DNA from 3 places in the Companilactobacillus muriivasis genome. Region 3 is predicted to be linked to each of the others. Evidence: predicted binding sites of a transcription regulator. Region 3 holds the regulator's gene; each other region holds the start of a gene.
What was found. Region 3 encodes LexA, which represses DNA repair genes until DNA is damaged. Its sites were predicted from a motif close to CNAACANNTGTTNG; they were not measured.
Positions count from the first base shown of each region.

Region 1 (5,270 bases), on a different contig from region 3:
GCATTAAGGCGAACAAGACTAGTAATCCGATTTTAGATTGCTAGTCTTGTTTGTTTTAAGCGGAAAAAGCTATGTTTTGTTGCACGTTTATGCTGCATATTTAAGATAAAAATAGTTGTGTTACAGCTCCATTTGTTTTAGACAGATAAATTATGTAATACTTTTAGTGAGGTGAAAGGCTATGTGCGGACGTTATATGTTTCAACCTGATAAAAATCCTGAGATTAAACGCATCTATCAATTGGCTGTTGATGCCGGTTATAGTCCTAAAACTGGTGAAGTATTTCCGACTGATGAAACGGCGCTGATTGTAGCAGGAGAGCGACAAGTCAAAGTAGTTGCGATGAAATGGGGCTTTCCTGGATTTAAAGCTGGTCAATCGATTATCAATGCTCGTTCAGAAACAGTTCAACAAAAGTCCATGTTTGCGGACTCCTTTTTGAAACGCCGTTGTGTCTATCCAACGACTGGATTCTTTGAGTGGAGTAAAGCTAAGCAGAAATATAAATTCAATTTTAGTAACGATCCGCAAACTTTATTCATCGCAGGTTGTTATAATTATTTTGATGATGTGGCACAGAGTATTTTATTTACCACACAGCCCAATGAGTCGATGATTGAGATTCACGACCGCATGCCGTTAATATTGGCTAAAAATCAAATTAATGCTTGGATATATAGCGATGACTTTGCAAAGAATTTTTTGAATAGTGCAATGCCACAGCTAATATCGCGAGCAGAAGAATAGGTGCGTATGAATAGTAAAATTCAAAAGTTTAGTAATAGTAACAAATATTTTCAATGTCCAATTTGTGGAGAAAGACTAGTTCTCGTGGGCAATAGCTTGGTTTGTGAACAAAACCATAACTTTGATATTTCCAAAAAAGGGTTTGTCGATTTTGTTTTGAATAATAAACAACAGAAAAATTATGATTTGGCTTCTTTTGAAAATCGCCATCTCATTTTGGAACATGGTATGTACGACCATATCGCTGAAAAAATGTTGGCCTTGATTGAAAAGTTAAATTTGAAGAGTATCTTGGATGTCGGTTGTGGTGAAGGCTACTATTCAAAAAAGATTGCTGAATTAGCTGATCGCCAAGTTTTAGCATTCGATATTTCAAAGGATTCAATTCAGCTAGCTGCCAAAGGCCCCAACACACCGGTCGAGTGGTTTATTGGAGATTTAGCTCACTTGCCAATTCAAAAGCAGAGTATTGATGGAATCGTCGATATCTTTTCACCAGCCAACTATCAAGAATTCAATCGAATTTTGCAGCCAGGTGGCTATGTTTTGAAGGTGATTCCCAATGAATTTCATGTGCAGGAGTTACGTGAACAAGCTAAAGACCAGTTGAAACAAGAGAAATATTACAATAAGAAAGTTTTGGATTATTTTGAAGAGCATTATGATTTGGTTGATCAAATCGATGCAACCAAGACTTATGATGTTTCTGATGAAGAACGGACGGCATTTATCAATATGACACCGTTATTATTCAATGTTGATAACAGTTTGATTGATTGGAATAAAGTTAAGCAAATTACTGTTGGCTCAACAATTTTAGTAGGTAAGATTAGAGCATAACGGTGTTATGAAAGAGTACGAGATTCGCTAAATTTGTGTCAAAGTATAATTTTTTGGCGATAAATCAAATAGGGACCGTAATCAAAAATTGGATTACGGTCCCTATTTGGCGTGCGTTTAAAAGCTGATTATTTTTATCCAACTCATTTATTTTGCGTATTTTGTTAGTGCCTTCTGAAAATCTCCTTGGACCAAAACGGCCAGTTCATTAACAATATCTTGAGGATCTTCTTTCATATCGTTGTTAACCCATTCAAAAATTAGTGAAATAAAAGCTAAGGTATAAAAGTGGGCGATAAAGTTTTTATGCTTTTGGGCAACATTCATGCCAATGGCCTGTTTTTCCACAATTTCGATGATGTATTTGTAGATAACCTCATAGATATACTTGTGCATAACGTCGCGATAAACTGAAAGATAAACGTTCTTTGCTAAACGATGATTATCTTTTATCAGGACCATGACCTGATAAAATCCTTCTTGCCAATTATCGTAATCAGCTTTGTTGTCTAGAACTTCTTTGGCAACTAGACTCGCTGAGTACTCAACTAGGTCGTAAATATCCGAAAAATGATTATAAAAAGTTTGTCGAGTTAAATTACATTCGCTAACAACGTCTTTAATTGTAATTTTATCAATAGGTTTGTGATGTAGAGCGGCACAAAGAGAAGCACGTAAGACGTTTTTAGTATCAGATGACATTGAATTTAATTCCCCCCAAATAGTTCAGTGCCTTTTATTATATATTTTTTTCATGAAAACGTCATTGGTTAAAAAATGTTTAAAGACAAAAACGAACACATGTTTTACAATGATATTTAGCTGTTTGGTTTATGCCGCCACGGGTTGCGAGGAATGGAGCCTGCTGTGGGACCGGCTCGAGCCAAAGTACGGTTTCGACCCTCGATTTTGAGCCTTGCAAAACCAGCAAGTCTCAAAATACGTCCTGTGGTCTCCATTCCTCGCAACCCGTGGCTAGTGTTTTTGTGGGATATGAGATTGGTAAGTAATATTATTTTATTCTTTAATCTCAAATCAAGTTAGAAAAATCAAAGTAAAAATTATCAACAGAATTATTCTATTAATAGAATATGAAATAAATTAGTCGGAAGGGCTGAGAATATTTACCAGCTGTGGGTGTGGCGTTATGGCTTTAGACATTACACCACCGGGCGAGTTTGGAGACTTACCGGTCTTTGGTAAGGCTTCAAACCGAGGTTCGAGACCGCTCTTTGGCTCGGACCGGTCCGCATAGCAGGTAAATGTTTTCAGCCCTGTAGACGGCTAACTTTAAAGCAAGGGAGAAAGTATATGACGACTAAGATTGGGATTCGCCAGTTGGTGGAGTTTGTTTTACGTAGTGGCGATTTAGTTGAATCAAAAAATAGTCAGAATACGGCTCTGAATGGTGCCCGAATCCATCGTCGACTCCAAAAAGTACGTTCTAAAAATGAAGATTATGAAAGTGAAGTTTATTTAAAAACTGATGTCACAATGAATGATGATCAGTATGTTATTTCTGGTCGAGCGGATGGGATAACTTTGACCAAGGAAAAAGCTTTGATTGAAGAAATTAAGACATCTGATCAGCCTTATGATGAGTTGAGTGATAATACGTTGGAATTGTATTGGGGACAGGTGAAAGTCTACGGCTACATCCTGTTGCAAGAACATCCTGAATTAAAGCACGTAACGTTACAGCTGACGTATTTTCAAGTCAGCAATGAAGAAGTTACTACAGATGAACAAACGCTCGGACATGAGGAATTAGACAAGTTCTTCGAGGACTTGATTAATGAATATGAATATTGGATTACTCTACGAGCTAAATTACGTAAAACTCGAAATGATTCGATTAAAAAAATGCCTTTTCCATTTGATAAGTTTCGAGCTGGTCAGCATGAAATGGCTGCGGCTGTGTATAAGTCGATTTTGTTGGAGAAAAGGCTTTTTGTTGAAGCACCCACTGGAACTGGTAAAACTATTTCCACACTATTCCCAGCGATTAAGGCGATGGGAGAAGAAAAAGTTCAACGATTATTTTATTTAACTGCTAAGCAGAGTACCCGGCATGTTGCTGAAGAAACAGTTGAATTGATGGCGGGTAAAGGATTGAAGTTGAAAAGTATTACTTTGACTGCTAAAGATAAAATTCGTTTTCCAGAAGAACAAGACGTTCCACCTGAAGAAAATCCTTATATGATTGGCTATTATGACCGACTTAAACCAGCGCTATCGGATTTATTGACTAACGAGGATGCCATAACTAGGTCGGTAATTGAAAAATATGCCAAGAAACATACAGTTGATCCGTTTGAATTTTCGCTTGATGCCTCATTATTCTGTGATTTAATTATCTGCGATTACAATTATTTATTCGATCCATTAGTGTATTTGCAGCGTTTCTTTGTAGAAAAAGATACGGATAATTTCTTCCTAATTGATGAAGTTCATAATTTGGTCAGTCGTTCTCGAGATATGTATTCGGCTGAAATCACTGAAGCTCCGATTGCTAAATTGTTGAAGGAAGCTAGGGCTGTCGATACTAAAGCAAGTGAAGATTTTCAGAAACAATTGAAAAAAGTTCGCCGAGTTTTTACACAGATGAAAAAGGTTTTAAAAGAAGATAATCAAGAGGAAAAAATCACTGCGGATGCACCTGACAAGTTGATCAATACTTTGGGTAAATTCAATGATTTTATGGGCGATTGGATGGCGGAACAAAAGCCATCAGATTTTTTGGATGATACGAAAGATTACTTCTTCAATTCACTGACATTTGTAAAAATCGGTGCGTTGTTTGATGACAGTTATAAAACCAGAATCGTTTTAGATGACAAGAATTTGGTTGTGAAAGAACTCTGTCTTGACCCAAGCCACTTTATTGATGAGTCTTTAAATCTTGGCCTAGGGGCAGTATTATTCTCCGCTACACTGTCGCCAATGGATTATTACCGCAGTGTTTTAGGTGGAATTGATAATAGTTTGGCCTATCAACTGCCATCACCATTTCCTGTACAAAACCAAGAAATTTTAATAACGCAATATATTCAGACAACGTATCGACAAAGGCAATATAGTCAAGACAGTATTGTGCAGAGTTTGAATACGATGATTTCTAGCAAGACGGGAAACTATATGTGCTTTTTCCCATCCTATAGTTATTTGAAACAAGTCAAAGATGCGTTTGAAATCGCTTATCCAGAGGTAGATGTGATTGCTCAGGAAGGTGCGATGGATAACCAAGCTCGGCAAGACTTTTTGGATCAATTCAGTGAAGATCCCGATCATACGTTGGTTGCCTTTTGTGTGCTCGGTGGAATTTTCTCAGAAGGAATTGATTTACGTGGCGACCGCTTGATTGGCGTGGCGGTTGTCAGCGTTGGTTTGCCAGGATTGAGTGCGGAGAATAATTTGATTCGTGATTATTATGATGCCGAAAATGGTCGCGGCTTTGAGTATGCCTATCAGATGCCAGGATTTAACAATGTTTTACAGGCGGCGGGGCGCTTGATTCGGAGCAGTCACGATGCAGGGATAATTTTATTATTAGATCAACGTTTTGGAAGTGGCAGATATACCCAACTTTTTCCACAGCATTGGCAAAACTATCGCAGAGTTAGTTCATTGCCACAATTGGATGCTGCTGTGCATAACTTTTGGAGGGGAAGACAAGATGAAA
Region 1 is NZ_BTTQ01000004.1:150,281-155,550, reverse strand. Features, by position in the region: gene AAA923_RS06480 (SOS response-associated peptidase) at 182-748, shown strand; gene AAA923_RS06475 (methyltransferase domain-containing protein) at 755-1,588, shown strand; gene AAA923_RS06470 (TetR/AcrR family transcriptional regulator) at 1,736-2,290, opposite strand; gene AAA923_RS06465 (ATP-dependent DNA helicase) at 2,900-5,270, shown strand, end outside; gene AAA923_RS06460 (hypothetical protein) at 5,265-5,270, shown strand, end outside.
Region 1: AAA923_RS06465 (ATP-dependent DNA helicase) is a predicted target of LexA. The motif match lies at 2,797-2,810, and genes of this name have one in related genera.

Region 2 (5,270 bases), on a different contig from region 3:
CAACATTATTCAAAGCTTCTAAATAATTACTACCTTTGACCAAAATACCTTGCTTCGATGCCGCCCCAATTCCACCGAAGAAACTCAATGGCACCGAGATAACCAATGCACATGGACATGAAATCACTAGGAAAATCAGTGAACGGTAAACCCAAACATCCCAAGCACCATGCATGACAAGAGGTGGTAAAATTGCCAACGTTGCTGCTAAACCGACCACAATTGGCGTGTAAATCTTGGCAAATTTAGTAATAAATTTTTCTGTATCAGTTTTCTTACTGCTAGCATTTTGAACAAGATCCAAAATCTTAGCAACTGTCGAATCACTGTAAACTTTGCTTACTTTGATTTGAAGCGTTCCATTTTGGTTGATTGAACCACTCAATGCTTGGTCGCCCACTTTAATATTTTGTGGCATTGATTCGCCGGTCAAAGCTGACGTATCAACTGATGATTGGCCTAAGACAACTGTCCCATCAAGTGGAATCTTCTCACCTGGTCTAACGAGAATAATTTGTCCAATTTGTACTTCATTGGGATTGACTACTTTAGTTTTGCCATCCAACTTTAATGTGGCAAAAACTGGTTTAACCTCTAATAATGCCGAAATTGATTTTTTCGAACGGTTAACGGCAACATCTTCAAAGACGTTTCCCAACTCATAAAACAACATTACCGCAATTGCTTCCGGATACTCACCCAGAATAATTGCCCCAACCGTAGCGATACTCATTAAAAAATTCTCATCAAAAATTTCACCATGAAAAATATTTTTAACAGCTGTGTAGACGATTCTGGCGCCAATTACTAGATATGCCAAAATAAAAAATCCCGCATTAAATGATGCTGGCAACAGCCTACTGGAGCCAACTAGTAGTAGAATGAAAGAAATTAACAAACGAATAATGGTTAACTTAGTTTCTTTGCTTAATTCATTTTTAATACGTTTGCGTATTTTTTTAACTTTATAATCAGTTTGGACATCGTATAATTTCATCGAGCTGTCCTCCTTGAAAGGGTTTACATGTTCATCTGAATATATGAGCAATCATTCATATATAAATTATAATATAATAGGTCGTAAAGAATTTCAACCTAATCTAACCTTATTTGACAAGAGGACAATTTATGCCAGAACAAAATTTTGAAGCAGAACATCAAGCAGCTTTGCATAATTTAAAAGAAAATCTTCCCAATGACGATGACCTAGATGCCATGGTCAGTATTTTTAAAGCCTTCGGCGATATGACACGGGTAAAAATAATTCTTGCCTTAGCAAAAACACCATTAAGCGTTGGTGAAATTGCAGACACTCTTGATATGAGCCAATCTTCAATCTCCCACCAATTGAGTATTTTAAAACAACTCAATCTTGTTTCTAACGCGAGACGAGGACGTAACATTCACTATCGTTTGAGTGATCAGCACATCATCACTATTTTTAAGCAGACGCAAGAACATATTATTGAAGACGAGAATGACTTTTAGACTGCCAAGAGATTGGTAGTTTTTTTTTGCGCAAAAAAAGGTAGGTTCCCCTACCCTAAGCAACAACTTCCACATTGCGAACATCCCCCAAATGGAATGTTTTGCCATTGTCCAAATAAAACAAATCGTCATTATAACCGCTAATTTCTCCGGTTAAATCTGCTTCGACTTGATTATCTGTGTCACAAACGTTGAGTTGTACTTTAACTATTTGATTGTATGTAAATGATTGCATCAAAAACTTGGTTATTTCTGTATCCGATTGTTCTTGTCGTAATTTATTATGATGCTGTATTTGTTTCATTTGTCGATTCAAAGCCGCTGTGTGGTCTGATAAATAAAACCCTTGCCACTTCATTTTGCCGCGATCGTGATAATAATTATCAAAAAACGATTGGACAGTTTCAGAATCGTATTCGTACTTACTATTCATCTTTGTGCCGTCTTTTCTGTATTAGTTCTTGTTTCTCGGGCCATTTCTGCCCTACAAATCCATCATACGTGATTGAAAACTTATATTGTTCCATAATTTTATCAATTATTTTTTCCAAATATGACAACCGATAATTCTCAACTGTGTGTAAAGGAATCGAGTGAAGTCTTTTGCCATGTGGTCGAATGTTGATAAAGAAGTTAAAAGTCTGATCATAGTAGTCGTTAACCACCTGCAAATAATACTCGGTATCTCTTTTTCGCGTAAAGTTTTGTTTTATACGTTCCAAAATGATTCTTAAATCTCTATTCATAGGCATTGCCACCGTTGTGACCGCCAACTAAGGTAGCCCGATGGATTGCAGTGCCCCCTTTCAATAAACTATTCGCATATACTATCGACTCAAAGCCATACCTAGCTCGAATCTCATCGACGATAGACATTTTGTCTTCTGCTTGGCATTGCTGCTTAACAGGCGTGAAGAAATTCAGTTGTTGGGCTTCTTTATTGACCAGTTTAGACGTATACACTGCCAAATTACGGACTGGTTGTCCTTGCCAATAGTTCTCAAATAAAGCAATCAAAACTTCTGCTATATCACGATCATTATCGGTATGATTTAAATTACTGGCAACGCTGAAACCGCCACGTTCACCCTCAACACGTGCTGCATAGGCATATGTCACGCTCAAATATAAACAGCCCGTCTGCTTGTGATGATGTCGCAAGCGTGAAGCCACCTGTTGGCCCATCTCCTTGATGACCGTTTCAATCTCAGATTTTTGGAAATAGTCTCTTGGCAAAACTTGTGAATTACCAATACTGTGATTCTTCGGGGCAATATTGTCTGACAAGCGTGTTCGATCAATTCCCCAGGCAATCGCAAAAATTTGTTCACCAATTAAACCTAATTCTTGCTTCAGATAAAAGGGATTGGCTAGAGCTAATTCTTTCATAGTATGGATTCCTAAACGATTGAGTCGTTTCTCAGTTCGACTAGCAATACTCCAGACATCTGTCATATTTTTGATAGTCCAAATTTTTTCAGGAACTGTTTCGTAATGAATTTCACCCATTAATTCAGGGTCATGCTTGGCATAAATATCTAGGGCAATCTTTGCTTGAACTGGGTTGTCACCGATACCCACCGTGGTATACAAGCCCAAACGTTTGCGAATGGTCTTTTGAATTAGCCGTGCTACTTCTCTAGGACTGTTGCCGAATAAGTGCCAAGACTTCGTCATATCCAGAATTGACTCATCGATTGAGTATGGCCAAACATCACATTCAGCCGCAAATTCTCGAAAGATATTATTTATCTGTAAGTTACGTTTGATATAGAGATTCATCCGCGGTGGAACAACAATTAACCGAGGATCTTGTGGTAGGTTACGTTGACGGGAAACATTAGCTTGAAGATGAAAGATTTTCTTAGCCATCGGTGAAGTAGCAAGTACCAAGCCGCCATTGGTGTTGTCAGCTTCACTCATTACAACTAATAATTCTTTCAGAGGATTGAGACCCCTCATAGTCGCCTCAACACTGGCATAAAACGATTTATTATCAATCAAGAAGAAAACACCATGTGGTTCTTTGCTGTAATCCATCGCTTTATGCCTCCTGTTTTGCTTGCAAGTTCATTATACGAACATGTGTTCTATTTTGTCAATAACTAATTTTAGGGTATTAAAAAAAGGACACATGCAGTGTCCCCTGATTAATTATTTTCCAATGCTGCTACTTGCCAAGAGTGTTGCCATTTGAATTGTTGCAGGATAGTAGTCCTTGGTCGACATCTTCCCCGTCAATATTTGAGCATAACGTGCTTTTAACTCTGGATTAGCAACCACTTGACCCGCATAAGCTACTGGTGTTGTGAAAGCATCATTCGTATATTTTTCAACTGGTTCGCCATTTAATTTATAAATAGCTGTAATTTTTTTCTGATCAGCGAAAAATCTACACATCTTCTTAACAATTCTCTTGCTACTTTGACTGTGGTATATCTGATAATCATATGCCACACGCCAAGGAACACGACAGGCATTGAATCCATATTGATTGTCATGTTCTGAAGCCACTTCTTTGGTGCCAATCTTACCAGTCTTCAGCTTTGTACCGGTGATTGTTACAAAATCAGCCATCAAGCCAGTCGCCTGTTGATCACTTAATTTCTTCAAAACTATCTGACTATTTTGAGCCACCTTCGTCCAACTACCGTCATTGGTATAGCTGGCAAATTTACGGAAATACGCGGTCATTAAATCTGACGTCCGGACTAAAGTTGCAGATTTTTGACCAGTTGCCCAGTCGCCAACTTTTGGCAATTTGGTTGTGGGATTGATTTCTTTTTTCTTAATTGCAGCCAATAACTTATCAGCTAAACGATTGTACTTAACTTCACCCTTACTGCCCCAACGCTCATCTGCCAAAATCAAAGCATAAGCAATATCTAAATCACCATCAGTAGCACTAGTTTTCTCTTCCTTCGTGCTAGTCATAACAATTCCCTTATGATTTTGACGCCAAGCCATCAATGGATTATCAGAACTAATTTGATGACGTACATAGTAGCGAGTCAACTGGTTAAATGTTTTCTGACTGCCAAAACCTTGTTGAGCCGCCATAACTGTAATTAACATCCCATAACCCTGAGCTTCAGAAAGTGTCTGGTCTTTGGAACCCTTATTATTAGTTTTGACAAATTTTTGCTGCTGATTGCCTCGTAAATAGGCTTTCTTCCAAATCTTATAGTGGCTTTTAACGACTGCGGTACTAACGCTGGAAGTGCTTCTAGGCGAATAAGTATTATAAACTGCTATACCAATCGCAAACGCGACCAAAAGAATTAGACCACTAATCATCCATTGATACTTATGACGTTTCATTTTGCCAGTCTCCCATCAGAATCTCTGAGTCTTATACCACTTAGTCTGCTTTTTCCCAGTAAGTTTGTCCCGCAACATGTCATAAATTGCCACAATTGAGACGAATACAAAGAGTTGCGCATACGTAAAGTACGAAATTAATGTGTAGAAAAAGTTTGTTACCGTTGCCTGACCATAATCGCTGGCCAAAGCAATGTTCATTTGCAACAAATACAAGAAGAACATCAACAACCAATTAATCATGAATAATACTGACAATGGTGCCCCAAGTGAGACTAATTGATGCATCTGTGGAAAAATTGTCCGAATGCCACCCAAGCCAATATTGATCAAGAAAATCACATTTGAAATTATGATAGCCGCATTGAACCAAAAGAAGGTACACAGATAGTACCCAACTTCCAATTTAATCCGCCAAGGTGTTTTATCAAATAAATGTTTCATATTATCCAAAATAACTT
Region 2 is NZ_BTTQ01000006.1:7,904-13,173, forward strand. Features, by position in the region: gene AAA923_RS07635 (heavy metal translocating P-type ATPase) at 1-997, opposite strand, end outside; gene AAA923_RS07640 (ArsR/SmtB family transcription factor) at 1,129-1,488, shown strand; gene AAA923_RS07645 (hypothetical protein) at 1,544-1,921, opposite strand; gene AAA923_RS07650 (acetyl-CoA carboxylase) at 1,914-2,234, opposite strand; gene AAA923_RS07655 (Y-family DNA polymerase) at 2,227-3,528, opposite strand; gene AAA923_RS07660 (family 8 glycosyl hydrolase) at 3,643-4,809, opposite strand; gene AAA923_RS07665 (glycosyltransferase family 2 protein) at 4,825-5,270, opposite strand, start outside.
Region 2: AAA923_RS07655 (Y-family DNA polymerase) is a predicted target of LexA. The motif match lies at 3,567-3,580, and genes of this name have one in related genera.

Region 3 (5,270 bases):
AGTCTCCTCCAAGTCTACATACAATACATGTAGGCTTATTAACTAGTGCGCTTAGTAAACAACCCTCATGTATGTAAAACAATTACATCTGTGAGGTCGCTTAATTCTTAGAAAATTTGACTCCTCACAGACTCTAATCTGTGGGGATTTTTTTATCTAATTTTAAAATTCAAGGAGTGGAATAGATATGACAATTTACAATTTTGCAGCTGGTCCAGCAACAATGCCAGCCGAAGTTATTCAACAAATTAAGGCCGATTTACCTTCATATAACGATTCAGGCATGAGTATTATGGAAATTTCTCATCGTTCCGCTCTGTTTGAAGATGTTTTTCAAAAAGCACAACAAGATATGCGTGATTTATTAAAGATCCCTGATGATTATCAAGTTTTGTTTTTCCAAGGTGGTTGTACATTACAATTCAATGCTGCACCACTTAATTTGGCTAACGAATATCACAGAATTGCCTTATTAGACAGTGGTCACTGGGCTGATCGAGCTGGTGACGAGGCCAAGAGAGTCGGAGTTAAAGTCGATGTTTTGGATTCAACTAAAGCGAACCATTATACGAAATTGCCAATTTTGGAGAGTTTGCCAGCCGATACTTACGACTATTTGCACATCACTACTAACAATACGATTGAAGGTACCGCTTATACGAAGTTACCGGAAACCGGTACGACTGAGTTGGTGGGAGATATGTCATCTAATTTCATGGGACAAGCATACGATGTTAAAAAGTTTGGTGCCATCATGGCAGGCGCTCAAAAGAACTTAGGAATTGCTGGATTAACAGTAGTTATCGTTCGTAATGATTTAATTGGTAAGGTGCCAAACTTGCCAAGCATGGTTGATTATCAATTATTTGCTAATAAAGAATCAATGTTTAATACACCACCAGTTTTTGCTATTTATGCAGCTGGTCTAGTTCTGCAATGGTTAAAAAATCAAGGTGGAATTGCTGAAATGGAACGACGCAACCGTCGAAAATCGGGACTATTATATGATTTTCTAGATAACTCAGATTTATTCACAGCACCAGTTGTCAAAGCTGACCGTTCATTAACTAATGTTGTATTTGTGACAGGCAACTCAGAAATTGACCAGCAATTAGTTGCTCAAGCAGCTGACAATGGTCTAGTTAATATTAAAGGTCATCGTTCTGTTGGTGGTATGCGTGCCAGTTTGTACAATGCAATGCCATATGAAGGAGTCGAAAAATTGGTCGACTTTCTAACTAAATTTGAAAAAGATTACAGGGGGCTCCACTAATGTATGAAGTAAAAACTTTTAATGCAATCGCACAGGCAGGTTTAGATACCTTTACCACTGATTTTGGAATTAACCAAACAGATGAACCAGATGCATACTTGATTCGTTCGGTAAATTTGTTACAAGCTGATTTGCCAGATAGTTTGAAAGCTATCGTCCGTGCTGGAGCAGGGGTCAACAATGTGCCACTAGGTCGCGCAACAGCTCAAGGAATCGCCGTTTTTAATACTCCCGGAAGTAATGCCAACGCTGTTAAAGAATTAGTTATTTCATTAATGATTGCGACAGCTAGAAATCTTTTTGAAGCTCATAATTATTCAGACGAACATACCGAAGCTGATGTTTCTCAACGAACTGAAAAGGATAAAACTAAGTTCAATGGTACTGAATTAGCAGGCAAACGCTTAGCAGTTATCGGTTTAGGAAATGTTGGTTCATTAGTTGCCAACGCTGCCTTGGCGTTAGGAATGAAAGTAATTGGTTATGATCCATATTTGTCAGCCAATGCGGCATGGAGAATCAATAATCGCGTTAAAAGAGTGGATTCAATCAAAAATGCTGTGAAGAGTGCTGATTTTGTCACCGTCCATGTACCTAAGAATAATGAAACAATAGGTTTGTTAGGTACGAAAGAAATTACTGAGATGAAAGATGGTGCCGTGTTATTAAATTATTCAAGAATCGGCATTGTCGATAATAAAGCAGCCGTTAAAGCAATTCGCAGTCAAAAAATCAGCCATTACTGTACAGATTTTGGCGAGCCAATCATTGCTGATCAAAAAAGAATTACAATCACACCCCATATTGGAGGCTCAACGTTAGAAGCGGAAACAAACGGAGCTGTTCAGGGAGCTACTACCGTGATGAATTACCTTGAAGAAGGCGATACAACACATTGTGTGAATTTACCAAATATGCAAGTACCATTTGAAACAGCGTACCGAGTGACCGTAATTCACCAAAATGTTCCTAACATGGTCGGACAAATCAGTACTCAAATTGCCAATCGAGAAATCAATATCGAAAATATGGCGAATGCCGCTAAAGAAAAAGTCGCGTATACGATTATTGATGTTGATGATTTGCAAGGTAAGGACCAAGATGCTTTAATAACAGCGTTGGAAAGTATTAAGGAAGTTTATAAGGTAAGAGTGATTAAACATAAGTAATGGTTATAGTTACAATTTATTAAATATGATTGTTTATATAATAAGCAATAAAAGAGTCGGAAGGACTGGGAACATTCACCAGCTGTGGGTGTGGCGTTATGGCTTCAGCCATTACACCACCGGACGTGTTTGGAGACTTACCGGGTTTTGGTAAGGCTTCAAACCGAGGCTCGAGACCGTACTGTGGCTCGGGCCGGTCCGCATAGCAGGTGAATGTTCTCAGTCCTGGAGACGGCAAAACAAAAAAACCACCCTTATTCGAGTGGTTTCCTTTTAAAATATTTGTGAACGATATAATCCAACAACTTTACCAATGATTTCAACATTGTCCAAAATAATTGGATCCATTGTATCGTTTTCAGGTTGTAGGCGGTAATGTCCATTTTCTTGATAGAATCTCTTACATGTAGTTTCAATATCTTCAGTCATGGCAATAATAATTTCACCGTTATTAGCAAAATTTTGTTCGTGTACAATAACATGGTCGCCATCAAAAATTCCGGCATTGATCATACTTTCGCCGTGAATTTCCAACATAAATAATTCACCAGACTCACGAGTAAGGTCAGGTGGGATTGGGAAATATCCATCAGGATTTCTTTCAGCAGTAATAGGTTGACCGGCAGCAACGGCACCTAAAATAGGAATTTGTTTGGATTTGATACCAATTGAATTAAGACCAGCACCAGTAAGCTCAATAGCACGGGGCTTTGTAGGGTCTCTTTGGATAAATCCTTTTTTCTCAAGACGAGATAGGTGACCATGAACCGTTGACGTTGAAGAGAGATCTACGGCTTCGCAAATTTCTCTAACAGTTGGCGGATATCCATGTTCATCTAAATAATCATAAATACATTGTAAAATTTGTGACTGTTTAGAGCCTTCAGCTTTTGACATTAGAACACCTCATTGTTAATATCTTAAATAGATTGTATCAAAATTTGAATACAACTTCAAACAAGTGTTCGATTGTATCGAGGGGAATTGGAATAATGAACGAACAAGAAGAATTGCTCAAGAAAATTAACGAACTAGCTCATAAGGCTAAAAACGGTACTATTACTAAGGAAGAAGAAGATCAACAGGCACAATTACGTAAAGAATACTTGAAGAACTTCCGTGCCGCATTTAAGTCCCAATTAGAGATGACACAGGTCTATGATAAAGCAGGAAATGAAGTAACTCCTGAAAAAGTTCGAGAAATTCAACGGAAAAAAGGATTACGTGACGATTAGACTTTCAATTGTCTAACTTTTTTTGTAATATTAATAGTTGTATGGAAAGGGTGAGAACATAAATGGGAATCACAATAGTTGTTGGCGTTATAGCTTTGCTAGTTGGATTAGTTGGTGGTTTCTTCGTTGCCAGATGGTATATGAAGAAATACTTCCAAGACAATCCACCAATCAGTGCTGATATGATCAGACAAATGATGGCGCAAATGGGTCAAAAACCTTCACAAAAGAAGCTTAATCAATTAATGAATACTATGAAGAATTCACAAAAGAATAACAAATAGTTATGTCATTTAGGCGATATACATATATTTATATGTGTATCGCCTATTTTTTTGTCTAAAAAAATAAAATGATAGCTAAACACGAACTATTAATATTTTTATAATTATTAAATACAAAATGTAAACGGTAAATACGAACAATAGACAAAAATAAATGAATAAAATGCGTATTTATCATTGAAAGAAGTTTCAATCCCTGATAAACTTTGGATACCAAAGCAAGAAAGGTGGAAAAAGTAATGCACGACGTAGCAATAGTTATGGGTTCAATTTCTGATTTGAAGATCATGCAGAACACAATTGATGTTTTGAATGAACTGGGAGTTAGTTTTGAAACGAAAGTAATTTCGGCACATCGGATGCCACATGAGATGCTAGATTTCGCCAATCATGCACATGAAAATTATCAAGTTATCATAGCTGGAGCTGGAGGTGCAGCTCATTTACCAGGAATGATTGCCTCTTCAACAACTTTACCAGTCATCGGTGTTCCCGTTCCTTCCAAGTATTTAAAGGGAATGGATTCGTTGTTGTCAATTGTTCAAATGCCAGCTGGTGTACCGGTTGCGACAGTTTCAATCGGTGAGGCTGGTGCAAAAAATGCAGCTATTCTAGCTATAAAAATTTGTGCTTTAAATAATCCAACTTATCAAAATAATTTATCAGCATATGTTCAAGCGATGCACGATAAGTCAGTAGAAAGTGGGAAAGACCTTGGATAAAACGTTACTGCCAGGAGCAACAATCGGCATTATCGGTGGTGGTCAATTAGGCCAGATGATGTCATTTTCAGCTAAAGAGATGGGTTATAAAGTTATCATTTTGGATCCGCAAGAGAATTGTTCTGCTGCCCAAGTATCAGATGGTCAAATTGTCGCTGAATACGATGATCTTGATAAATTAATTGAGTTAGCTAAGCAATGTGATGTTTTGACTTATGAATTTGAAAATGTCGATGCGGATGCTATCAATGAAGTTAAGAAATATACCCAAGTTCCACAAGGTACTAAGGCTTTGAAAGCGACTCAGAATCGTGTGTCTGAAAAGAACTTTATCGAAGACAGTGGTTTCAAAGTTGTACCACATATTGAAATTACTAATATATTTGAATATCATCGTGGAGTTGAAAAATTAGGTGCTCCGGTAATCTTGAAGACAATTCGTGGTGGATATGACGGTAAAGGCCAGATTTTAATTGAGAATCCTGAAAAAGTTTGTTACGCCGACGTTGAAAAGTTATTGATGCACGGTCCATGTATGTTGGAAAAGAAGATCAATCTGAAAAAAGAAGTTTCAGTTATCGTTTCTG
Region 3 is NZ_BTTQ01000001.1:246,111-251,380, forward strand. Features, by position in the region: gene serC (3-phosphoserine/phosphohydroxythreonine transaminase) at 188-1,273, shown strand; gene AAA923_RS01295 (phosphoglycerate dehydrogenase) at 1,273-2,442, shown strand; gene lexA (transcriptional repressor LexA) at 2,716-3,339, opposite strand; gene AAA923_RS01305 (DUF896 domain-containing protein) at 3,435-3,677, shown strand; gene AAA923_RS01310 (YneF family protein) at 3,740-3,961, shown strand; gene purE (5-(carboxyamino)imidazole ribonucleotide mutase) at 4,201-4,683, shown strand; gene purK (5-(carboxyamino)imidazole ribonucleotide synthase) at 4,676-5,270, shown strand, end outside.